DNA from 4 places in the Amphibacillus indicireducens genome. Region 2 is predicted to be linked to each of the others. Evidence: riboswitches for the same ligand, from Rfam matches in the RefSeq annotation. Region 2 holds a riboswitch; each other region holds the start of a gene.
The links. Region 2 has a riboswitch for S-adenosylmethionine ahead of ABD814_RS05030 (OsmC family protein). Riboswitches for the same ligand answer to the same signal wherever they lie in the genome.
Positions count from the first base shown of each region.

Region 1 (7,408 bases), on a different contig from region 2:
ATATCAAGGGTTCATTGATCAAGAATAATAATAGTAATACCTAAAAGTGGTATTGACAGAAGAGACAGATTGAGTCACAATGCTCAAGCTAAGTCTTTACGTCAATGCCTCTTTTTTGTAGTTATTTAGATAGAATTAGACCGGTTGGCACGTATTTTAAAAGGTGCTACGATCATTACATCACTTAACTACGAAAAAATTTGTTAGCTGCACGAGTGATTCACTGAATATTATGTAAATTTGAATCGATAACTGAGTCAGCTAACAATTCAGATAGGAGTAATTAAGTTGGAAAAAAAACACTTGATTTTAAAGCTTATTTTAACAGTGGCACTATTTTTTATTTTCTTTTTTATCTTTAGACGGATTATCAATAAAGGGATTGTCTCTTGGTCGATTGTGACAGATGTGCTGACATTACTGCTTATTTTACCATTAAATATAGTGGTCTCATACAGCTTATCCGATCGAATGATTAAGCGATTTATAAACTAATTTAATTAAATAAAAGGACGAATGGCTTCAATAATTTTGATCGGTTTCGCTTGATCTGTTAATTGTTCCACGATCTCACCAGTTTGATTAATGATCACGGTTGTTGGTACCCCCTGGCAATTATAAGCTCGATACGTTTCTAACCCTCGATCGACTAAGGAAGGTTGAGTTAAGAAGTCACGATAAAAACGAACTCCATCACTTGGGTCACGTTCTCTACCGACAACATTAATTGTAAGAAATTTAATTTTTTCAGGATCTGCTACTTGATAAAATTTTTCTTTCAGTGGTAAATCGACTCCACAAGCTGGACACCATGATGTCCAAAATGTTAAGACAATTACTTTCCCTAAATCATCTTCTAAGCTATAATCTCCTTGTTTGTCTAGATAGGATAAGCTGAATTTTGGCGCTTTCATTTTTTCACCTTTTTATGATCAGAATTAAAATATAGTATAGCATGGTGAATATATTTAAAAAAATAATTGACACCGCACTAATCAAGTGCTATGATTACAGATAATTAAATCCGAGATACTCTTATTAAGAGTGGTGGAGGGACTGGCCCGATGAAACCCGGCAACCGTTAAACTGTTAAAGTTTAAAATGGTGCCAATTCCTGCAAAGTGAAAACTTTGGTAGATGAGAGAGCAAGAAGACTATTATAGAGATAAACGTCTTTCTGTTCTTTCAAAAACAGAAAGACGTTTTTTGTTAGGATTTTTTATAGAGCGGGGGAGTCAAATGATTAAAATAAGCCAACTGTCAAAGCGATTTAAATTGGGGATGGAACAGATTGATGCCGTTGATCAAATCAATCTAACGATCAAAGCTGGTGAGATTTTCGGTGTGATTGGCTATAGTGGGGCAGGAAAAAGCACATTTGTCCGTTTAATTAATCGTCTAGAAGAACCAACTAGTGGATCGATTACTGTTGGTGGTGAAGAAATGACAACGTTAAACAAAAAGGATTTAAGAATAAAACGACAAGATATCGGAATGATTTTTCAACATTTTAATTTATTGTGGTCGAGAACCGTCAGTGAGAATATTGCATTTCCACTAGAGATTGCTGGTGTTGAAAAAGCGGAACGAAATGAGCGTGTCAAACAATTGATTGATCTCGTTGGGCTAACTGGAAAAGAAGCTGCTTATCCGTCACAATTAAGCGGTGGACAAAAGCAGCGTGTAGGAATCGCTCGTGCATTAGCGAATCGACCTAAGCTACTACTGTGTGATGAGGCGACATCTGCCTTAGATCCGGAAACGACTGATTCGATCTTATCACTGCTCGTTGATATTAATAAAAAACTAGGTCTAACAATTATTCTGATTACGCATGAGATGCATGTGATCCAAAAGATTTGCCACAATGTTGCTGTAATGGAAAATGGTCGGATTGTTGAACAAGGTGCAGTGTTAGATTTATTTTCAAACCCAAGCCATCAAGTAACGAAAAGATTTGTTGAACAGGTGATGGGTAAACCTGATGAAGAAGTGACTGATGAGACGTTACTGCAATCCGTGTCGACTGGTAAACTATTAAAACTGCAGTTTATTGGTGAATCGACGAATCAATCATTGATTAGCCAGGTTGCCAAAAAGTTTGCGATCGAATTGAACATTTTGCAAGGCAACATTAAGCAAACGCAAGCAGGTCCGTATGGTTCATTATACGTTCATATCACAGGTGATGATCAGCTCGTTGATGAAGCAATTACTTATATTCAATCGACCACCGTGAAAGTGGAGGTGATCAAGCATGGCTGAGTTATTTCCAAATGTTGATTGGCTTGATTTAGTTGTAGCAAGTGGTGAAACACTATATATGACGATCATTGCTATGATTGGGACATTAATTCTTGGGTTAATTTTGGGGCTTGTCCTTTATTTGACATCACCAGATGGACTATGGGAAAATAAACAGCTTCATTTTATTGTTGCTGCAATTGTCAATATTTTTAGAGCAATCCCATTTGCAATTTTAATTATTTTACTATTGCCATTTACAACATTTTTATTTGGAACATTTAGAGGATCAAACGCAGCCTTACCAGCACTTATCATTGGAGCAGCTCCTTTTTATGCTCGCTTAGTTGAGATCGCATTGAGGGAAGTTGATAAGGGTGTGATTGAAGCAGCTGAGTCGATGGGGGCAAAAGTATCAACAGTTATTTTTAAAGTGCTCTTGAAGGAAGCAATGCCTGCTCTCGTGTCAGGGATAACGGTCACGACGATCGCCTTAATTGGCTATACCGCTGTTGCTGGGATGATCGGTGCAGGTGGATTAGGCGATTATGCTTATTATTATGGCTTTACCAGACGTGATTTTGATATTGTCTTTGTTTGTACAGTGTTCATAATTATTATCGTTTTCGTTTTTCAATTCATTGGCGATCTGATTACCAACAAAATTGATAAACGTTAATATAAAAAAACAATAAGGGGAGATAACAATGAGAAAAAGATTATTAGCCATTATTTTTATCGTCGCAAGTCTATTTTTAGTTGCATGTGGTGGGGATTCAGGTTCAGATTCAGAGAGTGAGAGTAATGTGATCAAAGTTGGGGCAACAAGTGTGCCACACGGTGAGATTCTTGAAGAAATCGTTGATGTTTTAAAAGATGAAGGTATTGAACTTGTGATAGAAACGTACACAGATTACGCACTGCCAAACGAAGATTTATCTCGTGGCGAATTGGATGCGAACTTCTTCCAACATGGTCCATATTTAGCAAGTGAAATTAGCAGTAAGGGCTATGATTTAGTCGATCTTGGTGGCGTTCACGTTGAACCGATTGGTGTCTATTCAAAAGAAATCTCAAGTATTGATGAAATTGTACCAGGTACTGAAGTGATCATTAGTCGAAGTGAACCAGATCATGGTCGTATCTTATCATTGTTTGAAGCAAATGGTTTTATTACTTTAGCTGAAGACGCTGAAAAAACAACAGCAACAGTCGATGATATAGTTGATAATCCATATGACTTAACATTTTCACCAGATGTGAATCCTGAATTTTTAGTTGAGGCATATGAGAATGAAGCAGATAAATTAATCGCGATCAATGCCAACTATGCAATTGAAGCTGACTTGTCTCCAGCTGAGGATGCGCTATTCTTTGAAGGCGATGATTCTCAATATGTCAATATTGTCGTTGCACGTGCAGAAGATAAAGATAATGAAAATTTACTAAAGCTTGTTGAAATTTTACAATCTGATGTTGTTGTTGATTTTATTAATCAACAGTACGGTGGAGAAATCATTCCGATAGGCAACAATTAAATTAATCGTGCTCAATTAACTTCAGTGATTGAGAATAGAATCACAGATTTAAAAGCCCCTTTTAACTAGATAAAAGGGGCTTTTTATTTCGTAAGATTGTTTTCACAATTTTGGCTCAATTCACTTCGCCTTTAGTACGATAATATGTTAAGATAGTGACACAAAAACTTTCTATACGATTCGGTGTGGAAAGAGGTTTAGTCTCAGTTGTTAATCTTGATATTAGATTTTAAATAGTATAAGATTGTAATGAGAATAAACTAGGAATGGTATTAATTACTATTCTTTAAAATAAAAAATACTTTTGGAGGTATAGCTGATGGCAGGATCAACTTTAGAAATTAAAGATCTTCATGTAGAAATTGAAGGTAAAGAAATTTTAAAAGGGGTAAACTTAACGGTTAAAGGTGGCGAATTCCATGCAATTATGGGACCTAACGGGACTGGGAAATCAACACTAGCATCTGCAATTATGGGACACCCTAACTATGAAGTAACAAAAGGCTCAATCCTAATGGATGGAGAAGATGTGCTAGAAATGGAAGTTGATGAGCGAGCAAAAGCTGGCTTATTTTTAGGGATGCAATATCCAAGTGAAATTAGTGGTGTAACGACATCTGAATTTTTGCGTTCAGCTATTAATGCACACCGTGAAGAAGGCGATGAAATTCCATTAATGAAATTCATCAAAGAGATGGATAAGACAATGGACTTTTTAGATATTGATACAAATATGGCACAGCGTTATTTAAATGAAGGATTCTCAGGTGGAGAGAAGAAACGAAATGAGATTCTTCAATTAATGTTGATTAAACCTAAAATCGGTATTTTAGATGAAATTGACTCAGGACTTGATATTGATGCATTGAAAGTTGTTTCTAAAGGAATCAATAAACTAAGAAGTGATGCTTTCGGTTGCTTAATTATTACTCACTACCAACGTCTACTCAACTATGTGACACCTGACTTTGTTCATGTCATGATGCAAGGGCGTGTCGTTAAGTCTGGGGGCGCAGAATTAGTTGAACGTTTAGAGGCTGAAGGTTATGAGTGGATTAAAGCTGAGTTAGGAATTGAAGATGAAACAGTTGGTCACGACGCTTAAAGGAGAGGAGAGATTGTATGTCAGTAGAAATGTTGGCAGGCTACACGACAGATTATATTGAAAAATATTCACAACAGAATAATGAACCTGATTGGATGAAGACACTTCGCGCTGACGCATTGAAACAAGCAGACAAGCTTGAGATGCCAAAGCCTGATAAAACAAAGATTACTCGTTGGGACTTTTCGACGTTTTCACACCAAGGAGAAGCTAAAAAAATCTCTGCTCTAGTCGATCTCCCAGATCATATTAAAAAGTTTGTTAATTTAGAATTAGATGAGCAAAACTTAGTGATTTTGCGTAATCAATTTAATAGTTACCAAGCTTTATCAGCTGATTTAAAAGATCAGGGTGTTATTTTTACCGATATCTTTACAGCGATGCAAGAACACGCAGACTTAGTTCAGAAGTATTATATGAATGAAGCTGTCAGTGTAGATGAGCATAAATTAACAGCTGTTCATGCGGCATTAATGAATGGTGGAGTTTTCTTATATGTACCGAAAAATGTCGTCATTGAGACACCTGTACAAGCGATTTTTTGGCAAGAAGATAAAGACTTAGCTTTATTTAACCACGTGATTATCGTCGCAGAAGAAAATAGTCAAGTGACCTATGTTGAAAATTACTTGTCTGACCATCAAGAAACAAAAACAGTTGCGAACGTGGTTGCAGAAGTTTTTGCAAAAGATAACGCGTCAATCTCATATGGTTCAGTTGATCATTTTGCATATGGGACAACAGCTTATATTAATCGACGTGGCATGGCTGATCGTGATGCTGAAATTAAATGGGCACTTGGTCAAATGAATGATGGCAACACGCTGTCAGAAAATGTTACGCATCTATTAGGTGATAATTCTTTCTGCTACGCTAAAGCTGTTTCGGTTGGTCGTGGCGATCAAACACAAAACTTTACTGCTAAAACAGTTAATTATGGTAAAGCATCAGACGGCCTGATTTTACAGCATGGCGTGATGAAAGATCGTGCAACTGCAATTTTCCATGGGATTGGAAAAATCGAACATGGTGCAACGAAGGCAAATGCAGAGCAAGAATCTCGTGTCTTGATGCTAAATAAGGATGCTCGTGGTGATGCAAACCCGATCCTGTTAATTGATGAAGATGATGTAACGGCAGGACATGCGGCCTCAGTTGGTCGCGTCGATCCACTCCATCTCTATTATTTAATGAGTCGAGGAATTTCACAAAAAGAAGCAGAGCGCTTAATTATTCATGGTTTCTTAGCTCCGGTTGTATCAAGTATCCCAATCGAAGCTGTTCGTAAGCAATTAACGGATGTTATCGAAGGGAAAGTCTATTAAGATGGATGTTAACACAATCCGTGCTGACTTTCCGTTGTTAAATCAAGAAGTAAATGGTCACATGCTCGTTTATTTAGATTCGGCAGCAACCGCACAAAAACCGAATCAAGTAATTGAAGCTGTTAACGGGTACTATCGATTAAATAACGCAAACGTTCACAGGGGTGTGCATACGATTGGTACACGTGCAACCGAGCAATACGAAGGTGCTAGAGATCGTGTTCAGCAGTTTATTAATGCTAAACATAGGGAAGAAATTATTTTCACAAGAGGGACAACAACAGCAATTAATATCGTGGCTATGAGTTATGGTAATCAAAACTTGACTCCTGACGATGAGATTGTGATTACCCAAATGGAACACCATAGTAATATTATTCCTTGGCAGCAACTAAGCAAACGAACAGGTGCAAGATTAAACTATATCCCAATGGAAGCTGATGGAACAATTTCATTAACTGAAGTTGAAAAAACAATCACATCAAAAACAAAGATTGTTGCAATTACGCAAGTCTCTAACGTGTTAGGCACGATCAATCCGATTAAGGAGATTGCAGAAATTGCTCATCGACATGGGGCTGTACTGTTAGTTGACGGAGCGCAAGGCGTGCCACATCTTAAAGTAGATGTACAAGACTTAGATTGCGATTTTTATGCTTTTTCAGGTCATAAAATGTGTGCACCGACTGGAATTGGTGTTTTATATGGTAAAAAGTCGTTATTAGAAGCGATGGAACCTGTTGAATTTGGTGGTGAAATGATTGATTTCGTCGATCTCTATGATTCAACCTGGAAAGAGCTCCCGTGGAAATTTGAAGGGGGAACCCCGATTATCGCTGGAGCAGTTGGTCTTAAGGCTGCGATTGATTATTTAGAAGACATCGGTCTTGACCAAATTGCCTTACATGAAAAAGAGCTTGTGGATTATGGACTTGAACAAATTAAAACAATTGAAGGAATCGAAGTATACGGTCCAACAGAACGTGCCGGACTAATTACCTTCAATTTAACTGATGTTCATCCGCATGATACGGCAACAGTTTTAGATACAGAAGGTATTGCAGTTCGTGCTGGTCATCACTGTGCGCAACCGTTAATGAAATGGCTTGACGTTACAGCAACAGCACGGGCAAGCTTTTATTTATATAACACAAAGCAAGATGTCGATCGTTTTATTGCTGGATTAAAGAAAACAA
Region 1 is NZ_BAABDL010000067.1:38,141-45,548, forward strand. It holds gene gcvH (glycine cleavage system protein GcvH) at 1-28, shown strand, start outside; gene ABD814_RS06210 (hypothetical protein) at 289-495, shown strand; gene ABD814_RS06215 (TlpA family protein disulfide reductase) at 501-914, opposite strand; SAM riboswitch class I at 1,033-1,144, shown strand; gene ABD814_RS06220 (methionine ABC transporter ATP-binding protein) at 1,240-2,265, shown strand; gene ABD814_RS06225 (methionine ABC transporter permease) at 2,258-2,923, shown strand; gene ABD814_RS06230 (MetQ/NlpA family ABC transporter substrate-binding protein) at 2,952-3,782, shown strand; gene sufC (Fe-S cluster assembly ATPase SufC) at 4,102-4,887, shown strand; gene sufD (Fe-S cluster assembly protein SufD) at 4,905-6,212, shown strand; gene ABD814_RS06245 (cysteine desulfurase) at 6,214-7,408, shown strand, end outside.
Region 1: another riboswitch for S-adenosylmethionine. It lies ahead of ABD814_RS06220 (methionine ABC transporter ATP-binding protein); the one in region 2 lies ahead of ABD814_RS05030 (OsmC family protein).

Region 2 (7,408 bases):
TGAAATTGAAACGATGAAAGAGCCAGTGGACCGTGCATTTGGAAAGGTACTCACATTTGGATTAGGACTTGGTTATTATCCGTTTATGGTTTCTGAAAAGGACAATGTTGAACGGGTTACGATTGTTGAAAGTAATCAAGATGTGATTGATTTGTTCAAAACTTATATTTTACCGCAATTTACACATCGAGAGAAAATTAATATCATTAAAGCAGATGTATTTGAATATGCTGAAACGCAATTAGCTAAGCAAAACTATGATTATATTTTTACCGATTTGTGGCACGATGTATCTGACGGGATCGATCTCTATTTGAAAATGAAGCAATACGAGAAGCATAGTCCAGAGTCAATTTTTTCTTACTGGATTGAAAAATCAATTTTATGTTACTTGTAGAACTGCTGAGGATAAAAAGGATCAATCCAGTCATTTAAGTGGTGGTGAACAGACAAGATTAAAGCTGGCGAAGCGATCAGGTTGTGGTTATGTCAGCTTTTTCTTGGTAGGTATAACATCCCCTTATTAGATGAACCGACTAACTTTTTAGATCTAAAAGCGATTGAGGCTTTGGAACGTGTGATGATTTCATATCAGGGGACAATTCTTTTTGTCACGCATGATCAAAGATTGATTGAGCGCGTCGCTGATCGGAGATATGAAATTAACAATAAACGCTTGATTGAGGATTGACTTGGGCTATGCTCGATATCTCAACATTATGTTCGTACGAGGATGAATCATAGAAATAACCAAAAAAGAGATTGGACATAACAAAATAAGGTTAATCAAAACCGAACATTAAAATGTAAGAGTAACATCAGCGTAGTCAAAATACTGAGACACCTGCGGGAAAAGCGTTAGCTGAAGCCACGCCCGCGGGAAGCGAAGGATTTTGACGTAGCGGTGGGATATTTTATTTCACATGTAAATAACCCGAATCGATTTTGAATCGTTCGGGTTATGTTAAAATTACGATACTTTTTGTCCCAGCCTCTTTTGCTTTTAATCAGGTCGAACAATTTCAAAGATTTCACCGATTTTGGCGTAGTTGTTACCTGCCAATCGGCTTACTGTTGCTAATTGGTCGGGATCAATCCGTTGATCCTCTTGGTAAATGGTTTCATCAATATGATAGTGAACGATTTTACCAATTAACAGATCGACACCAACATTACCGGCTTCACCAAGCTCAACAGCTTTTTCTAAGACACATTCAAAGCGTACTTTTGCTTCCTTGACTCCAGGAACAGAAATCTTTTCGCTTGGTACGGTTGTTAACTTTGCTCGGATCAATTCACTTTCCGTCGGTGCAAGATTGGCAGCTGTTTCATTAATTTGTTCAACATTTGCTTGATCAACAATATGAACAACAAATTCTTTATTTTTGATTATATTTCTAGCAGTATCTTTCATTTGTCCGGCTTTACGTTGGACAGCAATCGAAATCATTGGTGGATTAGATGAAACGACATTAAAATAGCTAAATGGTGCGCCGTTAATGATCTCATCAGTACCAGTGCTTGTGACAAATGCGATTGGTCTTGGAATGATTGTGCCAATTAAAAATTTATAGTTTTGTCGTTCAGAAATTTGGTTTGGATCAAAAGATAACAAAGTCATGCCTCCTAGTCTAATACTCTCACTTCAATTGGTACAAGTGGTCCAGTCAATTCTTCGCGTCTATTTTCATATTGAGCAGGTAGTTTTATTGCTTCTCCCATCGTCTCATATGATTCATCATGGGCGAATCCTGGTGGATCTGTTGCAATTTCATAAAGAATTTCGCCAGGTTCTCTGAAGTAGATCGCGTTAAAGTAGTTTCGATCCTTTACCTCTGTTACGTGATGCCCTTTTTTATCAACTTCATTTTGCCAATCTCTTAAGTCAATGTCGTCATTGGCACGCCAGGCAATGTGATGAACAGTTCCAACACCCATGCGTCCTCTTGCCATATTTGTTTGTCTAATATCGATGATATTTCCTAGATCACTACTTGATTTAAAACGAATCAAGTTACCTTCTTCAGCAACCTTTTCAAGTCCCATCGTGTCAACTAGTGTTGCATTTGTTTGTTCAAAATCAGTTGAATAAAGAACCGCACCACCAAAGCCTTTAATTGCGACTTCTGGTGTAATATCGCCAAACGTTCGATCGTTTAACTTTCCAGCCGCACGCTCAACAAGTTCTAATTGGAGCCCGTGTGGATCTTTAAATTGTAAAAAAGTTTCGCCAAATCGGGTTGTGATTCTTGTTGGAATATTGAATTTTTCCAATCGTTTTTGCCAAAAATCAAACGTCCCTTCAGGAATTGCATATGTTGTAAACCCAACCTGTCCGCCACCAATTTCGCCTTGATAGGCGCCGATCCAAGGGAAGAAAGTGATAATTGTTCCAGGTTCACCGCCTTGATTGCCGAAATATAAATGGTACGTTCCTGGGTCATCGAAGTTGACCGTTTTTTTGACCAATCTTAATCCTAAAATACCTGCATAAAAATCTGTATTCTCCTGTGGATGGCCAACAATTGCAGTAATATGGTGGATCCCAGCTGTTTTTTTACTCATTTTCCACACTCCGATTAAAATTTTTTATTAAGCATATCTGAATCAAGCTATAAATACATCGACCGGCTAACAATAATCTTGCTTTACACTTTCCATAATCATGATAACGATTTACTTTGATTCGTCGATGGAGTTAATTTAGTAAGTTCAATAATTATTATCTAGATAAATTACTTTATTATTTATAATATTATCTCGAATTCAAGATAATTATATAACAAAATATTTCTGCTGTCAAACAAAAAAGAGGCACTTCAAAAATAATTGAAGTGCCTCAGCATTTATTTTATAAAAAATTACGTCTTAAATCATGAGAAGAGCGTGGTGAAAGATAGCTTGGTGCGACATCAAAGACCGTTTTTGCCCCATATTGTTGATCTTGATTTAAGCGGTAAGCTGCCCGCGCATAGGCAACTAGAACACTTGCTGTAAATTCTGGATTGCTATCAAGTTTTAACGAAAACTCATAAATTTGTTTATTGTTTGCCCCTGTTTGGCCACCGCGAATCACAAAGCCACCGTGGGGTGCTTTCGAGTGATCGCGGGCAAGTTCTTCTTCAGTAATAAAATGGACTTCAGTGTTGTAATCTGCAAAGTAGTTAGGCATCATTTTAATGTCATGTTCAATTGTTGCTTGATCTGCGCCTTCCTCCGCAACAACGTAGCAAATTCGGTTGTGCTTTTCAGCTGTTTCTAGCGACGGATTGCTTCCACTTCTCACTTTTTCAATCGCATCTTCAGATGGAATCGTATATTGAACACCGTTTTTAACACCGTTAACTCGACGAACAGCATCAGAGTGGCCTTGACTTAAGCCTTTACCCCAAAAAGTATAATTTTCTCCATTCGGTAAAATCGCATCAGCGATCACTCGGTTTGTCGAAAATAATCCTGGATCCCAGCCAACTGAAATAATTGCCGTTGTTTTACTTTTACGAGCAACTTGATCAACTGCTTGATAAAATTCCGGAATTTCACCATGGTTATCATAACTATCAACTGTGTTAAAGAGTTGAGCAAATTTTGGTGTTTGTTCTGGTAAATCAGTTGCTGAGCCACCACAGAGTAGCATCACATCGATTTGATCCTGATAATCAGCAGCATCATCAACATGTAATGCTTTCACATTTGGCTGATTAATTTGTAAATCTTCTGGATTTCGCCGTGTAAATACGGCAACTAACTCAAGATCATCTGTCGCATTGATCGCTTCAACGGCCCCTTTGCCAAGATTACCAAAGCCAACAATGCCGATTTTTATTTTATTTTTCATTAGAGTGCCCCTTTTCTAGAAAAAAATTGTCTAACCGTGTTCTTCCTTGTCATTATTATAAAGCAACCAAAACAGATATGTAAAATGGATCGCATAAATCTAGTTTAAAGTTAGTGATATTAACAAAAATCCCCCTATCAAAGGGGGAAATTTAGTAACTAATTTTTAGGTGAAGGGTGAAGCTGTTCTTCTAAGTTGAAATTTTTTTGTCAATAATAAACTAACAATAAAAAGTAATTCAAATAGATTCATGATCGGTACATTTTTCAACCAAATTGTTAAAATGCTTCCGAAAATCATAATCGCTGTTCCAACAAAAAGCCAATAAAACTTTTGATGTTTCCACAACAAGATTCCAACCCAACCGACAATAGCTGTTGTGATTAGTACCATAAATGGTATCTTTTGTTCAACGATATTTTCATAGAGTAGGACATCTCGTTCCCAGTTTACTTCGAGTTTAAGTTGTCTAATTGATTGATACCATTGATAGATGATCAATCCAAGTGTGAGTAGAAAAATTGTGACCTTTGAGATTTCGCTATTTGCCCATTTTAAACGTAAGTTCTTACTAATTTGCCAAACAAAAATAATTAGTAATGGTGTAAATAAAGTATGAAGCCAAAAACGAAGATAAGATAAATTTTCTAATAATTGACCTTCACCAATAAAACGACCAACACTAAGAACTAAGTTGTCATAAATTAATCCGAAAATCACGAACAATAAAACAATTGAAGAGTCAACTTGTTTTTGTTTACGGAACAGGCGAATGCCCCATATGAATAGTACGATGTAACTGATTGTCAGTAAACTATAAATGGTTCTATTCATCTAATCACGCCCTTTTTTGTTAGCATGTCCAGATGAAATGAACCCAATACATTAGTTTAAAGTTAATTTATTTGAAAATTTAAAAAATTACTTGACTTTAGCAATGTGCCTTAACTATAATTAAGCCTATTAACTTAATATGAATAACAACTTCTTATCTAGAGAGGGGGAGGGACTGACCCGATGAGCTCTCGGCAACCGCATGAGTATGTAAGGTGCCAATTTCAGAAGAATCCAATCGATTCTAAATATGGGAAGGTGAACAAAGGTAGACTTACACTCACTTTTTGAAACCCTTCTCCAATCGGAAAAGGGTTTTTTGTTATTCAATCATCATTCGTGGATAAAAAATTCATCTTCAGGCAAATTAACCGAAGGAGAGTTTTTAAATAAAAAAATCATTCAAAGGGAGCGATCAAGATGGCAGTAACGACAATTAAGGCTAAAACATTTTTGAAGGAACAAGTTGAGGTGTTGGCTGAAGCACGTCAACACAAGGTGATAATAGATGAACCGGAAAATTTAGGTGGAACAGATAAAGGCATGAATCCAGTTGAATTACTCTTGTCTGCATTAGGTGGCTGTCAGGCGATAGTCGCAAGAACTTATGCTGAGAAATTTGACGTTGAGTTAAAAAACTTTTGGGTTGAATTAGAGGGAGACATTGATCTTGATGGCTTCTTCGGGAAGTCAGATGTTCGCCCAGGTTTTCAAACGATTCGATCAACGTTTCATATTGAATCAGATTCTGATCAAGAAAAACTCGAAGCATATAAGCGACATATCGAAGCGCATTGTCCTGTTGGAGATACAATTGCTAATGCAGTTGACTTAGTTACAGCAAAAGTTGTTGTTGAGAAGTAAGTAGATTTTTCAATGATCATTAATGAAGTAACTGAAAAACACGATTCTTAAATAGAGTCGTGTTTTTGATTGCTATAATAAAGTTTGAAATGAAAATATTTAACTGATATCGCCATCTATGTTCTCTTTTAAGTAATCAATCAGCATCTCTTTGCCGCCAACAAATTGTAAAGCAGAACCAAGCGCTTGTAGTGCATCACCTTGAATGCCCTGTATTTGTGCATCGATTTGTTGTTTTTCTTCGTTTGTTAAGCTTTGTGTCGTTTGTCCGATTGCTTCAAGTGCTTGACCGACTGTCATGACCCATTGTCCAACTAAATTTTTCAATTCTCCACTTGAATCTGGTTGGAGCTTTTCTAATTGTGATAAATAGATAGCTTCTGCAAATTGACAATAAATTGAACCCATAGTGAGACTGCAATTTTTTGGTTAAGTTCCTGAATTTGATCATCCTTTTTTTTGCTCATCATCAAGTTCTGTTTGGTTATGCTCCATTTATGTCACCTCAAGTAATCCAACTTATATTATCGTTGTATTGTATTCTTGGTTTTCCTTTTTCGTTTCAAATTAAGTTATATTCTGAAAAAATAGGCGTAAACTGAGTTGAATGGGTGTTTTAGAGGATGCGACAAGAAAAAATAATAAGCTTTGTCATTTGAACAGATTAAAATTCTCTGCTATGCTTATTTGAATGAAAAGAGAGGGAAGGTGATGGAAATTAGACGGCTAAGGAGTATTTTCTTTATTATTCCCGGTTTTATCTCGTTTGGAATTGGGATAGCTGCTCTAGTCTTACCAGTTCTTCCGGGCTTGCCCTTTTTTTTATCTCATCTTACTGTTTTGCGAAAAGTTCTAAACGGGTTGAAGATTGGTTTAAAAGGACAAAAGCATATGAAAGATTCGTTGTTGCCTTTCGTGAAAAAAAAGGGCTAACTTTAAAGGAAAAGATTCGGATTAACTTGATTGCAGATGCATGTATTATCTATTCCTTTTTTATCGTCGATTTACTGTGGGTAAGAGTGATGATGGTTGGACTTGCTTTATATAAGCACTATTACTTTTTTATTAAAATGAAAACGATTCGACTACCAAAAAAAACTGAACACATTTAATAACCCCAACCGCTCTAGTGTGAGTGATTGGGGTTATAATTTTCTAATGAATTGAGAAGCCTGCAATCTGATTATTTTGATCAAAGCTAATTTCAAATGTGACATTATTTTCAGTAAATGTAGCGTCTAAGACGATGACTTGATATTGAGCTAAGCTTTTTATTTCTTTATACTCATTGCCAATATACGTGCCAAATTGATCAGTTATTTGTTCCCAAGTTTCAGATAGTGCTTCTGCTGGAAGTTCTTCCTTAATTTTTCGGTCAAACAATTAAGTGGCTTCAGTAAACTCCCCCTGATTAAGGTGATCAACAAAAGAAGAAGCAATTTCAATCGCTTGATCTGTTTGTTCCATAATTTCTTCACCGATGTCACACCCGATCAAAAAAGTTAGTGACAAGAAGATGAGACTCATTAGTTTAAATCTATATTTCAATTGCTTATCTACCTTTCGATTCATTTCAATGATTTTAATCATAACATCTTAATGATAATTAAAGAAGTTTGAACAATAAATTACGGCTGAATGAGTCTGTTACATGAAATTAATAGCACTTTAAAATCAGACGTGATAAGCTTAAAGAGCAAATGACTAGCTGTCCTATCGATCAGTTCGTAGGAGAGTTTTTGATAAAAAAGGTGTGAAAATAATGGCGGTAATATTAGTTGTTGATGATGATGACCATATTCGTCAATTGATTTCTTTGTACTTAAAAAAGGAATATTTTGATGTGATTGAAGCTCGGAACGGTCTTGAAGC
Region 2 is NZ_BAABDL010000051.1:39,420-46,827, reverse strand. It holds gene ABD814_RS05060 (spermine/spermidine synthase domain-containing protein) at 1-397, shown strand, start outside; gene ABD814_RS05055 (P-loop NTPase family protein) at 479-691, shown strand; gene ABD814_RS05050 (flavin reductase family protein) at 1,004-1,615, opposite strand; gene ABD814_RS05045 (ring-cleaving dioxygenase) at 1,627-2,565, opposite strand; gene ABD814_RS05040 (diaminopimelate dehydrogenase) at 2,852-3,838, opposite strand; gene ABD814_RS05035 (hypothetical protein) at 4,004-4,672, opposite strand; SAM riboswitch class I at 4,824-4,929, shown strand; gene ABD814_RS05030 (OsmC family protein) at 5,093-5,536, shown strand; gene ABD814_RS05025 (DUF6944 family repetitive protein) at 5,636-5,944, opposite strand; gene ABD814_RS05020 (YbaN family protein) at 6,248-6,469, shown strand; gene ABD814_RS05015 (YbaN family protein) at 6,361-6,648, shown strand; gene ABD814_RS05010 (DUF3887 domain-containing protein) at 6,692-6,919, opposite strand; gene ABD814_RS05005 (hypothetical protein) at 6,920-7,048, opposite strand; gene ABD814_RS05000 (response regulator transcription factor) at 7,299-7,408, shown strand, end outside.

Region 3 (7,408 bases), on a different contig from region 2:
TGCGCCGAATAGGCATTGATCTTCAACGTAAAATTGATTATTTTCTTCTGCTTGTGCCTTCAATGCGCTATAGTCATCTTTTGTTCTAAACCAAACGAGCTTTGCGTCAGCTGGTAACTGATCAATTACACTCGGATCAGACACAAACAATAAATCAATCGGTTGGTCATTAGCCGCTAAATCAGTAAATTTAAAGCCTAAGTTAGCGAGTTTTTTCAAGCAATTATGTTTTGACTGATCGCCCGCAACGACAATATTCTTCGGACGAATGCCACCATCTTCACGAGCAAACGGTGAGTCAAGCACCCAACGAACAGCATCATCAAGTGTTGGCTTGATTGTTGGTTCTGTATCAGTTGCTTTTGCGATTGCTTGATCCAAGTCAGCAACAATATCATCAAAGCTCTCCAAACCAACAGATAAACGAATGAGTGATTCAGATACACCACTCGCTTTTAATCCTTCCGCGTCAAGCTGTTGGTGTGTTGTTGAAGCTGGATGAATGATTAATGATTTTGCATCGCCAACGTTGGCAACGTGAGAGAACAATTCAATGTTATCAATCACTTTTCGACCAACTTCACGACCACCTTTCACACCAAAGGTAATAATTGAACCATACGTATCAATTAAATATTTTTTCGCTAACTCATGAGAAGGATGTGACTCTAGACCTGGATAATTGACCCACTCAACTTCTGGATGGTTAACTAAATATTGAGCAACCTTTTCAGTATTTTCTGAATGTCGCTTCACTCTTAAATTAAGTGTCTCAAGTCCTTGTAAGAAATAAAAGGCATTTTGTGGACTTAGAGCTGGACCGATATCACGCAATAATTGAACGCGTAATTTCAAAGCAAAAGCAGCTGGACCTACATCTGTACCAAATCGAACACCGTGGTATGACTCATCTGGTTCAGTGAAACCAGGGAACCGTCCGTTAGTCCAATCGAAACGACCAGCATCAACAACAATTCCACCAATTGACGTACCATGACCACCAATCCATTTTGTTGCAGAGTGAATCACGACATCTGCACCCCATTTAATTGGTTTAGCGCCATAAGGTGAAGCAAATGTATTATCAATTAGTAATGGAATGCCATTTTCATGTGCGATATCAGCAACTGCCTCAATATCAAATACATGTAAAGAAGGGTTCGTAATCGTCTCAGCAAAAATCGCTTTCGTCTTATCCGTGATCGCAGCTCTGAAGTTCTCTGGATCTGTTCCATCAACAAACACAACATTGATGCCATACTTAGGTAAAGTTTGCTTAAATAAATTATAAGTTCCACCATAAAGATTACTATCGGTAATGATTTCATCGCCTGTACCGGCAATATTAAAAATCGCTAACGTAATTGCTGACATTCCTGAAGCAGTAGCCACTGCACCAACACCATCTTCTAAAAGCGCCACACGCTGCTCAAATGCATCAAGCGTCGGGTTCATAATCCGCGAATAAATATTACCCGGCTCAGCTAAAGCGAACAAATTTTGCGCATGCTCCGTATCACGAAACACGTAAGAAGTAGTTTGGTAGATCGGTACAGCACGCGATTGAGTTGTCGGATCAACCTGTTGTCCCCCATGAATTAATTGCGTTTCTACACCAGTCGAGCGAAAATTACTTTTTGTCATTTTGAATCTCCTCCTCTAATTGTGTATGTATAACTTTATTTATTAGAAAACTTGGCATTCGCCAAGCCTTTAGGCGAATGCTTTAGTTGCACTTATGTAGTAAGAAAGTTGTTATACTTTCTTATCTACCAAAAAAACCTCTCCTTAGGTAAGAAGAGGTTTGCGGTGTCTTAGCCTCGTCTTATCTGCCAGATTAATAATCTGTAGGATTTAGCACCTTTCTTTCACGTAGGTTGCCGGGCTTCACAGGGCCTATTCCCTCAGCCACTCTTGATAAGCGCTATACATATTATTAAGGATTATAGAGTAGATTTTCTCATCCGTCAAGTGATTTTTTAAAAAATTTAAACTATTTAGACAAATTAACATTTATTTAACCCAATGCATAAATTAATTGAAGATAGGAGTGTGAGGAAAATGACCGAACATGATCAGGACTTTATGAAAATCGCCCGCGACTGGGTCAAAAAAATGGATAGCCTATTTCAGCGCTATCCCGATGACAGTTTGCTTGCATCGATCGACCAATTTTTTCAAAACAGACAAATTCCCACTTATGTTAAAAACACCGATCAGGAATGGATTGTCACATATCAATTACCCGGCATCAGCAAAGACCGAATCCAACTCTTAATTAGAGACAACCGACTAATCGTCCGCGTCACAGAAGACAAACACCAAGAAATAAAAGACGACCAAAGAGATTACTACCAATCAAAACAATTCCATCGCGCTCGCGAAAGCATCATCAACCTTCCAGGCACGATTATCCCATCAACATTACAAGCAGATTTTCAGCAAGGCTTACTTAAAGTAAAAGCCAAGAAACAAGTGATTAAAAAAAGAGACCTATCAATTGATTAGTCAAAAATTCACCCACTCAATTGGGTGATTCGCTTTTGATTTACGTCCTTACGGCGATCAAAAGCGTTTTTTTCTTTAAAACAAATGAAAATAGTGAACATTTATTGAGTGGTGTGGTATATTATGTATGAATAGTGATGGGAGGAGAAATACATTGGGGATTACTGAACTTATTTTTATTTTTAACTTTCTCTTAGTCATTGTGTTGGTGTTTCTTGAACACAGAAATCCAACCTCGACTTGGGCTTGGATTCTTGTCATTACGTTTGTACCGATTTTTGGTTTTTTCCTCTATTTAGTTTTTGGCCGAAAACTGAGTCGAAAAAAGCTGTTTATTTGGGATAACAAAAGTAAATTAGGCGTCAAAAAAGCAGTCGAAAATCAACTGCAATTACTTGATGAAGGAAGTTTTCCAATCCGGGAGCTTTACCAAGATAATATCGATTTATTTTACTTACATCTACGCAACAACGATGCAATCTTGACTCAAGAAAATGACGTCGAGATTTTTAATGATGGACAGGCAAAGTTTGATCAGCTGATCAAGGATTTAGTTGCGGCAGAGGACCACATTCATATTCAATATTACATCTATCGAGATGATAACTTAGGCCGAAAAATTGCCGATGTTCTAAAGCTGAAAGCCAAGGAAGGCGTATCCGTTCGCTTTTTGTATGATGATTTTGGCTCACGAAAATTGAGTCAACAATTTATTTGGGAATTGAAAAAAGCGGGTGTCATCGTTGAGGCATTTTTCCCGTCATTAATTCCAAAAGTCAATTTTAAGATTAACTACCGAAATCATCGTAAAGTCGTTGTGATTGATGGGAAAATTGGCTATATCGGTGGATTTAATGTCGGCGATGAGTATCTCGGAAAAGTTAAGAAGTACGGATACTGGCGCGACACACATTTACGGATCGTCGGGGAATCCGTCCGTAGCATCCAAACTCGCTTTATTTTAGACTGGAATCAAGCATCGAAGCACCAACTGATCCTCTATGATTCAGCCTATTATCGAGCAGAACCACAAGGAAACGTCGGAATGCAAATTGTTTCAAGTGGCCCGGACTCAGACTGGGAGCAAATCAAATATGGTTACATCAAATTGTTGATGGAAGCGGAAGACTATGTTTACATTCAGACACCATACTTTATCCCAGACGAAAGTCTTGCCGACGCCGTAAAAATCGCTGCCCTATCCGGCATCGATGTCCGAATTATGATCCCGAATAAACCAGACCACCCATTCGTTTACTGGGCGACATATTCCTATATTGGCAACATGCTCGAAGCTGGCGCAAAAGTTTATATTTATCAAAATGGCTTCCTCCACGCCAAAACAATTATGGTCGATGGAAAAATCGCCTCAGTCGGAACCGCAAACATCGACGTCCGAAGCTTCCGATTGAACTTTGAGGTCAACGCCTTTCTCTACAGCGAAGAAGTCACTCAACGCCTGCTTGCACACTTTGAAGAGGATATGTCAAAATCTGATCTACTCACATTAGAAGCATACCAACAAAGATCGCTCTGGATAAAAATCAAAGAATCAATCGCCCGATTGATTTCACCAATTTTATAAAAAACTCACCACAACAGATGGAGCAACTAAGTTTGCTTCATCTGTTTTAGCTTGAGAGAGGAACAAGTGCACATTTCAACTAAGTTGTGCACAAATCATTGAACTTGTGCATATTTCAGTTAAGATGTGCATAAATCACCGAATTTGTGCATATTTCAGCCAAGATGTGCACAAATCACCGAACTTGTGCATATTTCAGCTAAGATGTGCATAAATCACCGAACTTGTGCACATTTCAGCTAAGATGTGCATAAATCACCGAACTTGTGCATATTTCAGTTAAGATGTGCACATTCATCGAATTCGTCTGTATTTTCTCTAACTTGTCTGCAATTTCCTCAATCAAATGATTAATTATAAAATTTGTTCGAATAACGTGTCTGTATTATACTAGCAAGAGAAGCGGGGGATCGTTAGATGGAGATTTTAGCAATTGAAAACTTAACTAAGACGTATGGAGAAAAAACGTTATTTAATCAACTATCTTTTTCAATCCAAAATCGCGATCGCATTGGAATTGTTGGTGTGAATGGGACGGGGAAGTCGACGCTGTTAAAGGTGATTGCCGGAATAGAGGATCGTGATCATGGGGCACTCAACCATGCGCGTGATTTTAAGATTGCCTATTTATCACAAGAGCCAAATCTGAACCATGACCGAACAGTGTTGGCTGAGATTTTTGCTGGTGAATCAGAAGTGATGACGATTCTTCGTGAGTATGAACAAGCGTTGTTCAACTTAGGTAAAAATCCAACCGATCCAGATGCACAAGTAGCGTTTACAAAGATGCAAACAAAAATGGATCAACAGGACGCGTGGGATGCTGCGACGACGGCAAAAACAATTTTGACGAAATTGGGAATTGATCAATTTGATCAAAAAATCAACACTTTATCTGGAGGACAACAGAAACGAGTCGCCTTAGCAAAAGCGCTCGTCCAGCCAGCACATCTGCTGATTCTTGATGAGCCGACGAACCACCTAGATCACGAGTCAATTGAGTGGTTGGAGAAATTTTTACCGACTTATCAAGGGGCGGTTATGCTCGTGACGCACGATCGGTATTTTCTCAATCGGGTGACAACGAAAATTTATGAGCTTGATCTCGGTCAGCTCTATCAATATACTGGAAATTATGAAACATACTTAACAAAAAAAGCAGAACGACTCGAATTAGCAAAGCAAGATGAACAGAAGCACGCCAATGTGTTGAGAAGTGAAATGGCCTGGCTCAAACGAGGGGCACGTGCTCGCTCGACTAAACAAAAAGCTAGAATTGAGCGGATTGGTGAGATGCAAACAAAAACGTTCGCGACAGATCAATCGGAGCTCGAATTCGGTGTTGGTTCAACACGATTAGGAAAAAAAGTGCTCGAATTGCACAACATTTCAAAAAGCTACGATGCGAACAAATTAATCACTGATTTCTCATTTTTAATCAAACCTGGTGACCGAATCGGGATTGTCGGTGCGAATGGTACCGGTAAATCGACGTTACTGAACCTGATTGCCGAACGAATCACTCCTGATCAAGGAGAAATTGAAACAGGTCCAACCGTTAAATTTGGCTATTACCAACAAGATCATAGCGACATGGACGAAAACCTGAAAATCATCGAGTACATTAGAGAAACTGCGGAAGTTATTCATACCGAAAAAAATGAAACGATCACGGCAGAGCAAATGCTCGAACGCTTTTTATTCCCGCGTTCGCAACAGTGGACATATATTCGCCGACTTTCAGGTGGGGAAAAGCGTCGACTTTATTTATTAAAAGTATTGATGGAAGAGCCGAATGTTTTACTACTTGATGAGCCGACCAACGATTTAGATACACATACGTTAGCGATTCTTGAAGACTATTTGGATAGCTTCCCCGGTGTCGTAATTACCGTTTCCCACGATCGTTATTTCCTCGATCGTGTAGTGGAACAACTACTCGTCTTTAAGGAGTCGGGAACAATCGAACCTTTTTACGGCAACTATAGTGAGTTTTTAGCAAAACAAACGGAACCAAAAAGTGAGCCTGCCGAGGAAAAGTCGAAGCCTGTCCCATCGCGTCCGAAGAAACGGCGTTTGTCTTATCAGGAGCAGAAGGAGTGGGCGACGATTGAGGATGAGATTGAGGCGTTGGAGGAAGCGATTGAGGTTGAGAAAGAGGCGGTAATTGAAGCTGGGGCGGATGCTGATGCGGTGCATAAGCATTATGATCGTCAGCTTGAATTGGAGGATGAGCTTGAGGTAAAGATGGAGCGTTGGGAAGAGTTGTCGTTGATTGTCGAAGCAATTGAGCAGGAATAAGATATTTCATAAACCGAAATAAGTGATGTATAATAGAATGAGATTAAAAATTGGAGGGTTTACAAATGGCAGATGTAAAATTACAAGAAAAGTATGCTGAGCTGGCCTTGAGAACGGGTGTTAACTTGCAAAAAGGTCAAGCGTTGATGGTCAATTCATCGATTGAGGGGATTGAGTTTACTCGAATCGTCGTCCGTAAAGCGTATGAACTAGGGGCAAAAAGTGTCTTAATTAACTGGCAAGATGATGAGATTTCATTACTGAAGTATCAAAATGAATCGGAAGCAGTGTTGACGGATGTCCGTCCGTGGCAAGTTGATAAGTACTTAGACTTTGCCAAAGATGGTGGGGCGTTATTATCAATTCGTTCAACAAATCCAGATTTACTGAAAGATGTTGACGCGAAGAAGGTTGCGGCAGCTTCGAAAGCAAGTGCTGAGGCAATGAAGGAATTTAGACAATATACGATGAACGATCGAATTGCGTGGTCAATTATTTCAATCCCAACAGGCGATTGGTCACAAAAAATCTTCCCAGGTTTAGAAGCGGAAGAAGCGAAAGAAAAGCTTTGGGAACAAATTTTCAAAATCGTTCGTGTCGATCAAGAAGACCCGATCAAAGCATGGGACGAGCATAATCAAACACTGAAAAATGCCCACGCAATTTTAAACGAGAAAAAGTATCAGGCCTTAATTTTCAAAGCACCAGGTACAGATATTACGTTTGGCTTGCCAAAAGGGCATATTTGGAAAGGTGGCGGCGCTTATACGACAGATGGTCTGCATTTCAACCCGAACATGCCGACAGAGGAAGTCTTTACAGTCCCGCATAAATATGAGGTGAACGGTGTAGTCAGCAATACAAAACCACTTGTTTATAATGGGAATACGATTGATCATTTCAGCTTAACGTTTAAAGATGGACAAGTTGTTGATTTTGAAGCGGAGCAAGGTTATGATACGCTGAAAAATTTACTTGAAACGGATGAAGGTGCCAAACGTCTAGGTGAGTTAG
Region 3 is NZ_BAABDL010000131.1:18,393-25,800, reverse strand. It holds gene ABD814_RS11950 (O-acetylhomoserine aminocarboxypropyltransferase/cysteine synthase family protein) at 1-1,644, opposite strand, end outside; SAM riboswitch class I at 1,823-1,924, opposite strand; gene ABD814_RS11945 (Hsp20/alpha crystallin family protein) at 2,062-2,508, shown strand; gene cls (cardiolipin synthase) at 2,663-4,093, shown strand; gene ABD814_RS11935 (ABC-F family ATP-binding cassette domain-containing protein) at 4,511-6,394, shown strand; gene ABD814_RS11930 (aminopeptidase) at 6,460-7,408, shown strand, end outside.
Region 3: another riboswitch for S-adenosylmethionine. It lies ahead of ABD814_RS11950 (O-acetylhomoserine aminocarboxypropyltransferase/cysteine synthase family protein); the one in region 2 lies ahead of ABD814_RS05030 (OsmC family protein).

Region 4 (7,408 bases), on a different contig from region 2:
ACGAGAACCGTATGTACGGTGGTGTGAGAGGGACGGAGGTTAGTCACCTCCCCCTATCTCAATTAACTAGAATGATTGATGTTTTGTTCTACTTCAATTTGGAAATCATAGAGTAATAGAGATAACAAAGAAGTACTTTGTTGAACTTTTCTAAGAAATGAGTTGAAATCGATGATCTATTTTATTTATCTATTGATTGTTGTCGCTTTGATAGACGTCCTTTTTCAGTTAACACTGATCAGTCTCTTTACATTAGCTTTCCTTCTGTACGGGCTGAGTCTGATCCTCGGTAGCTTGATCTCAGGTTTTTGTCTAGATAAATTTGATTTCAAGTTAATTGGCGCAATTGGTTTATTCGCGACTGGGTTTATTTTATTGGGCTACCTGCTGACTGATGCACAATTGCTTCATTTTTTTCATGGATTAGCTAGTGGGTTGCTATTACCTGTACCATTTGTTTATCTAGCTAAACTTAAGCACGATACAACCAAGCATCGCTTGATTTTATTTTCATGTCTAAGTATTGCACTTGCGCTTATAGTTGGATCGGTGCTTGGTTTAATGATTGAGCCGAAATTTAGTCAGAATTATGTCGTTGTGCCACTAGGTATTTTAATGATTATCGCTGCAGTTTTAGTTTTGGTACTTTTGCCGTCTGAGTCAAAAGTCACCGAGGAAAACAGGACACTTTCAGCAACGTTAAATCTAGTTAAAAGTTTATTAAATGAACAACAGATCGGTTTCGCTTATGGAGGGGCACTATTGTTCATGTTTGTGAATGGAGCGCTTGCGTATTTGTTGCCGGTAAAAATTGACGCGCTAGGTTATGACAATCATTTATTTCTGCTTTTGTTGGTTACAGTTGCACTTGTAAGTAGTTTAATTTATGTATTGCCAATCAACCGACTTGATCAGCGGTTTTCAAAATCACTATTAATGACTGTCGGCGTTTTGATTCAAGCAATTTGTCTATTTCTACTTGGAGTTTTTAAGCTGAAAACGTTACTATTTATCGTGATCATTCTATACGGGATCGGGTTCGCTGCTGTTTTGTCCTCGATTTTAACCCTAGTTGTTGACGGTTCTGTTCAAGCAAATCGAGGAATCGCTTATGGTCTGTTAGCTTGCTTCAGTACATTTGGTCTGATTTTTGGTGTCTTTATCCCAGCATTTTTTCCAACGTTATTCACATCATTTTTCATTAGTGGACTTGTTTTAACACTTTGCTCGGCTTATCTATTCGCTTCGATAAAATTAAATCAAGGCGCATCGAGTTGAAGATGCGCTTTGACCCCTGGTTTTTGCTTAGCTAAACATTTAAAATTGGTTGTTGTCATTCTGATAAGTTTGAAATATAACTATCTAAATTATTAAAATTTTCAAAAGAATATTTAAAATTCTGAAAAACAGTTGACTTTATTTATTATCCGTATATAATTGGTTTTACATATTTTTTTAAAAACTAAATAGTTTGTCATTTTCTTATCCAGAGAGATGGAGGGACTAGGCCCTATGATATCTCGGCAACAGATTCGTCATGAATACTGTGCCAATTCCTACAAGTGCTGAATGCATTTGAAAGATGAGAAAGGGCGGTTTCTTATATATTCTGAGAATCCCTTCTTTTCATCACACGAAAAGAAGGGATTTTTTGTTGCTGAGTGATAAATAAGTGTTTAAGTAGGGGAGAGTTAATTGATTACTCAACTTTCGCAGATCAAAATGTGCAAGTATACGTTGGTATGGTAAGAAAGATGGACTGTTCTCTATCCATATTGACTTTATTTGTACACGCGGGAAATTTAATCACAGGTCCTTAGTTTGAGAGTTAATTCGTTCCGAAAAGCAACAGGTTCGCTTTTCACGGGGATGTTACAGGCTCAATTATTAATAATGAGGTTGCAGGGCAAGCAGGTTTTGATCTTGCTGAAGATCCTATTTTCCGGGAGTCAGGAGAAGATGAAAGTGTTTATCCATATATAAATCTAATCGCAGCTAAAGCGGAAGATAAAGATAATGAAGTGTACAAAAAAATTGTTGAGCTTTATCAAGAACCTGATATTGAGGAAGTAATCTCCAAGGACACGAATGGAGGCTCTTATATTATTAAACTATCAGATGAAGAGATTGAGAAGTTATTTGAAGATTTAAAGCAAGGTGAATAATTTTTTAAAAATCATAAGGAGGATTTTAAAATGACAGTTGTTAATGGTGTAAAAGAGCGTTTGTTTCAGTCGATTGATGAGGGTAAAGCGTTGTATGTTGAAACGAGTCACAAAATTCATGATAATCCTGAAATCGGGAATGAGGAGTATTTTGCATGTGATTTGCATAGTGAAAATTTAGTTAATGCTGGTTTTGAAGTTGAAAAAGGTGTTGCTGGTCACGAAACTGCCTTTTATGCAGTGAGGGAAAGTGGTAAGCCAGGTCCAACCATTGCATATCTAGCGGAATATGATGCATTGCCTGGTTTAGGTCATGCTTGTGGACATAATATTATTGGGACGCTTAGTGTCGCGGCTGCGATTGCGTTAGGTGAATTGATTGATGATACGGGCGGGAGAGTCGTTGTGTTAGGGACACCCGCAGAAGAAGGCGGTCCAAATGGTAGTGCAAAAGGGAGTTTTGCTGATCAAGGGTTTTTAAAAGATGTTGATGTGGCACTTATGCTTCATCCGGGTGGTAAAACAGGATTAACCCCCGAATCACTTGCGGTTGATCCGCTTGATTTTAAGTTTTATGGTAAGCCTGCACACGCTTCTGGTGCACCACATCTAGGGGTCAATGCGTTAGATGCGGTCATTCAATTGTTTAATGGCATTAGTGCACTGCGCCAGCAACTACCGGACGATGTTCGAATTCATGGTATTATTACTCATGGTGGCGATGCACCGAATATTATTCCTGAATTCGCATCTGCTCGCTTTTACATTCGAGCAGAGTCATGGAAAAAGACAGAGGAAACTGCTGAAAGGGTACGGGCGATTGCAAAAGGGGCTGCACTTGCAACGGGAGCAAGAGTCGTCATTGAACGATTCCAAAATGTAGTAAAAGACTTAGTTCCTACACCTGTTTTAGATCAAGTTTTAGCCGAAGAACTAACGGCAGTTGGTGAAAACGTTATTGTGGAGAAGCGAAAAGGAAAAGGTTCAACAGATGCAGGTAATATTAGTTATGAAGTCCCGACAGCCCATGGTGGCATTAAAATTGGTCCAGATGATTTAGCGGGTCATACGGTTGAATTTAGAGAAGCGGCTAAATCAGAGCAAGGTGATCAAGCGATTATTACTGGTGCTAAAGCACTTGCATTAACTGGTTATCGGTTACTAACAGATCAAAAGTTATTAGAGAAAGTTAAACAAGACCATCAGCAAGCACTGAAGCAAAAGCGGTCTTTATCTTAAGCTGAACAATGAAAAATAGGTGTTGCTTTTTCCTTAATGAACTGCCCTTGTTTTTTTGACAAGAGGCAGTTCATAGTAGGATTCGCAACACCTATTCTATTTAATAATTATACAAGTTCGGCTTGTTGTTTATTGAGAAAATTAGTCAAGATATTATCTAAGCTTGGTCCATCGACTTCATTTAAATCGTAATGAATTCGAGCAGTCGGCTTATTAATTTTAATTACACGTGATAAATCGATCGGCGTTCCAATAATCACTGCATCACAATCAGTATTGTTAATTGTTGCTTCTAAATCTTTCAACTGTTTCTCACCATAACCCATCGCTGGGACTAGGTTTTCAATGTGTGGATATTTAGCGAATGTTTCTTTTAAACTTCCAACAAGATATGGCGACGGGTCAACAATTTCTGCCGCCCCAAGCCGTTGGGCTGCAACTGTTCCAGCACCAATTTTCATTTCACCGTGAGTGAGTGTCGGTCCATCTTCAACGATTAGAACCCGCTTTCCTTTAATCAGTTCTGGTTGATCGACCGTTATTGTCGATTCAGCTTTTACGATCAGACTACTTGGATTTGCCGTTTTGATATTATTTTCAACAATTTTAATCGCTTCAGCTGTTGCACTATCGACCTTATTAATAATTGCAACATCAGTTGTTCTTAAACATACTTCGCCAGGATAGTATTGAAGCTCATGTCCTGGGCGGTGTGGGTCTAAGACGGTAATTGCCAAATCTGGTTTATAGAATGAAAAATCGTTATTTCCACCATCCCAAACAATCACATCACAGCCATCTGGATCATTTTCTGCTGCAGTTAAAATCGCTTCATAATCAACGCCTGCGTAAACGATATTACCTCTTGATACGTGTGGTTCATACTCTTCCATTTCTTCAATTGTACAGTGATGTTTTTTTAAATCTTCAATCGTGGCAAACCGTTGAACACGTTGCGCTGCTAAGTCACCATAAGGCATCGGGTGTCTAATTGCTACAACTTTTAGACCTTGTGCCATTAGCGTCTCAATAATCTTTCTCGATGTTTGGCTTTTACCTGTTCCAGTCCGAACAGCCGTGACTGAGATGACTGGTTTATTGCTTTTTAACATCGTCTGATTTGGACCGAGTAGTTTGAAGTCAGCGCCTGCTGAGTTAACAATCGCTCCAATTCCCATCACATCTTGGTAGCTAATATCACTAAATGAGAAGACACATTCATCAACTTTGAATTTTTTAATTAAATCTGGTAATTGTCCTTGTGCAAATATTGGAATCCCCTCAGGGTACAAGTCTCCAGCTAATTCTTTTGGATACTCTCGTCCATCTATATCAGGAATTTGTGCCGCTGTAAAAGCAACAACATTATAATTAGCATCATTTCGATAATACGTATTAAAATTATGAAAGTCCCTACCTGCCGCACCAATAATGATCACATTTTTTCTCTTCACTGGAATCTCCTCTGTCCGTTTTACTAACTATTATAATTATACTTCATAGTGAATAATTATTCAACAATTATTTCGAGAAAATATTGTTATAATAAAATTAGGAAAGAAATAAGTTTATTAATAAAGGAACGATATGGAGGGAACTATGAAAAGATCATTATGTAAGTCATCAACGGATCAGGTTTTTGCCGGAGTATGTGGTGGAATCGCTGAATACTTAGGTATTTCTTCGCTTGCAGTCAGGTTGCTTTTTATTTTTGTTTCACCATCGATCATCCTTTACATTATTTTAGCTTTATACTTGCCTGAATATTAAATCGATTTGTTAAAAAAAGTGTCAGCGCGACGTTTTCGTCATTAAGTGCTGACGCTTTTTATTTTGTTAATCTATCCCCTTAACTGTGAAAAGTTGAACTAAGGTTAACGATTAGACGCTAAGATGATTTATCGAATCTAATGCAATCAATTTTTCAACTAATCCTCATATTAAGACATCGGAAATAGCCTCGGTCTGATGTGCTAATCAAATTTAATTCAAAACTTAAGTATTAGTTCCTAGACAAGAGCCATATTAATTCTATTTTTGTTATAATAAAGTAAGATAAACACATTTAGGAGCTGAGATTATGTCATTTTTCAAAAATGCATTCAATATCCTGACAGAAAGAAGAGATATTAAAGAGCCAATTGTTTTTAAAGGTATTGATGAAAGTAATTTGATGATTGACCATTTGACGCAGTTATCAACTAGTAAGGATACAACTATTGATCTAAAAAAAGTAAACGAACATTTAAAGTTATTTTCGATCGGTCACTCAGGAGAAAAAAGTGTCATGTTTGAATTACAGCATTCGATGATTCCTTCAATTATTTTGCATGACCTCTATTTAGAAGTTGGAGAATATACAGCTCAATTAGATTTTGTAGTGATTACACATAAGTTTATTCTTGTTATTGAAGTAAAGAAGTTAGTAGGTGATATTGAACTAACTGAAAGAGAAGAGTTTATACGAGTGATTCGAAGAAATAATCGGATTGTTCGCAAGGAAGGTATGTATAGTCCGGTTAATCAGGCAGAAAGGCATGTCGCTACTCTAGAGAAACTATTAAAAGACAAGGGACTGATTAAACGTTGTCCAGTATACTATGTCGTCACTTTTGCGAATCCGAAAACGATTATAGACATATCAAAAAAAGCCTCAAAACAATTAAAGTCTAGTATTATTCGCCATGATCAAATTAAATCATTTTTAGCTGAAAAATTAACGCAAGAATCACCAGTGTATATGTTAGATCACAAGTTACATCAAATTGCAGAGGTATTAAAAGAAAATGCTCAAGAAAAACAAATTAATCTGGAATCATATTATATTGAAGTTAAAGAAAATCCAAAGGACAAAATTATTATTACGGAAGAAAAATTATCCGATGATGAACTAAGAGAGAAATTAACTAAATATCGATTGGAGAAATCAAGAGCGCTTGAGATCAAGCCATTCTATATTTTTACTAATAAAACCTTGGATGGTTTAATAACTGAGCGACCAAAGACAATTGAAATGTTGTTAAAGGTTGAAGGGATTGGTCCCAAAAAAGCCAAAGACTATGGAGAAGAAATTTTGGCAATTATCAATCAAAATTAAAAAAGTGTCAGCACTAAAAACATAGTGCTGACACTTTTATTTTGTTAACCTAGTCCTCATGCTATCAACAAATCAAGCTAGAGATTATGGTTGCGGGTTAATCTATCCCCTTAACGATGAAAAGTAGAACTAAGGTCAACGATTAGACGCTAAGATGATTTATCGAATCTAATGCAATCAACTTTTTAACTAATCCTCATATTAAGACACCGGAAATAGCCTCGGTTTGATGTGCTAATCAAATTTAATCATTTTTTCGAAAAGATGTATAGTATAGTTATTGTATCAATCAGTTTTTGACGGACAGAAGGGTTTTGAAAGGTGGGGCGAATTTGAAAATATTACTTGTAGAAGATGATAAAACAATTGCGTCAGGTTTGGAGTATTCATTACAACAGGATGGGTATCAGGTGGTTATTTGTTATGATGTGGAATCGGCTAAAAAAGTAATCACAGCTGATTTGGAGCATTTTTCATTATGTCTGTTTGATTTATCGCTTCCAGATGGGAGTGGCTACGAGTTGTGCCAAATTGTCAAGGCGCGGGCTGATATACCGGTGATCTTTTTAACGGCTATGGATGAAGAAGTGAGTGTTGTGATGGGGCTTGATATGGGAGCGGACGATTATATTACGAAGCCATTTCGGGTTCGGGAGTTATTATCAAGGATTAAATCTGTCTTGAGACGTTATCAAAAGCGGGTACAAACGAATATAGTCAACATCTCCAATGTTCAAATTAATACGCTTGAAGGGAAAGTATATAAAAACGGTGATGAGTTAACATTAACGGCTTTAGAGTATCGTTTGCTGCTTATTTTCGCGAATCATTTAGGACAGGTTCTTTCAAGAAATCAATTGTTGGAACAGATTTGGGATGTGGCGGGTGACTTTGTTAACGACAATAC
Region 4 is NZ_BAABDL010000139.1:8-7,415, forward strand. It holds gene ABD814_RS12280 (MFS transporter) at 172-1,278, shown strand; SAM riboswitch class I at 1,480-1,589, shown strand; partial or broken gene ABD814_RS12285 (MetQ/NlpA family ABC transporter substrate-binding protein) at 1,881-2,165, shown strand; gene ABD814_RS12290 (M20 family metallopeptidase) at 2,196-3,404, shown strand; gene ABD814_RS12295 (cyclic 2,3-diphosphoglycerate synthase) at 3,512-4,858, opposite strand; gene ABD814_RS12300 (PspC domain-containing protein) at 5,004-5,174, shown strand; gene ABD814_RS12305 (NERD domain-containing protein) at 5,485-6,501, shown strand; gene ABD814_RS12310 (response regulator transcription factor) at 6,834-7,408, shown strand, end outside.
Region 4: another riboswitch for S-adenosylmethionine. It lies ahead of ABD814_RS12285 (MetQ/NlpA family ABC transporter substrate-binding protein); the one in region 2 lies ahead of ABD814_RS05030 (OsmC family protein).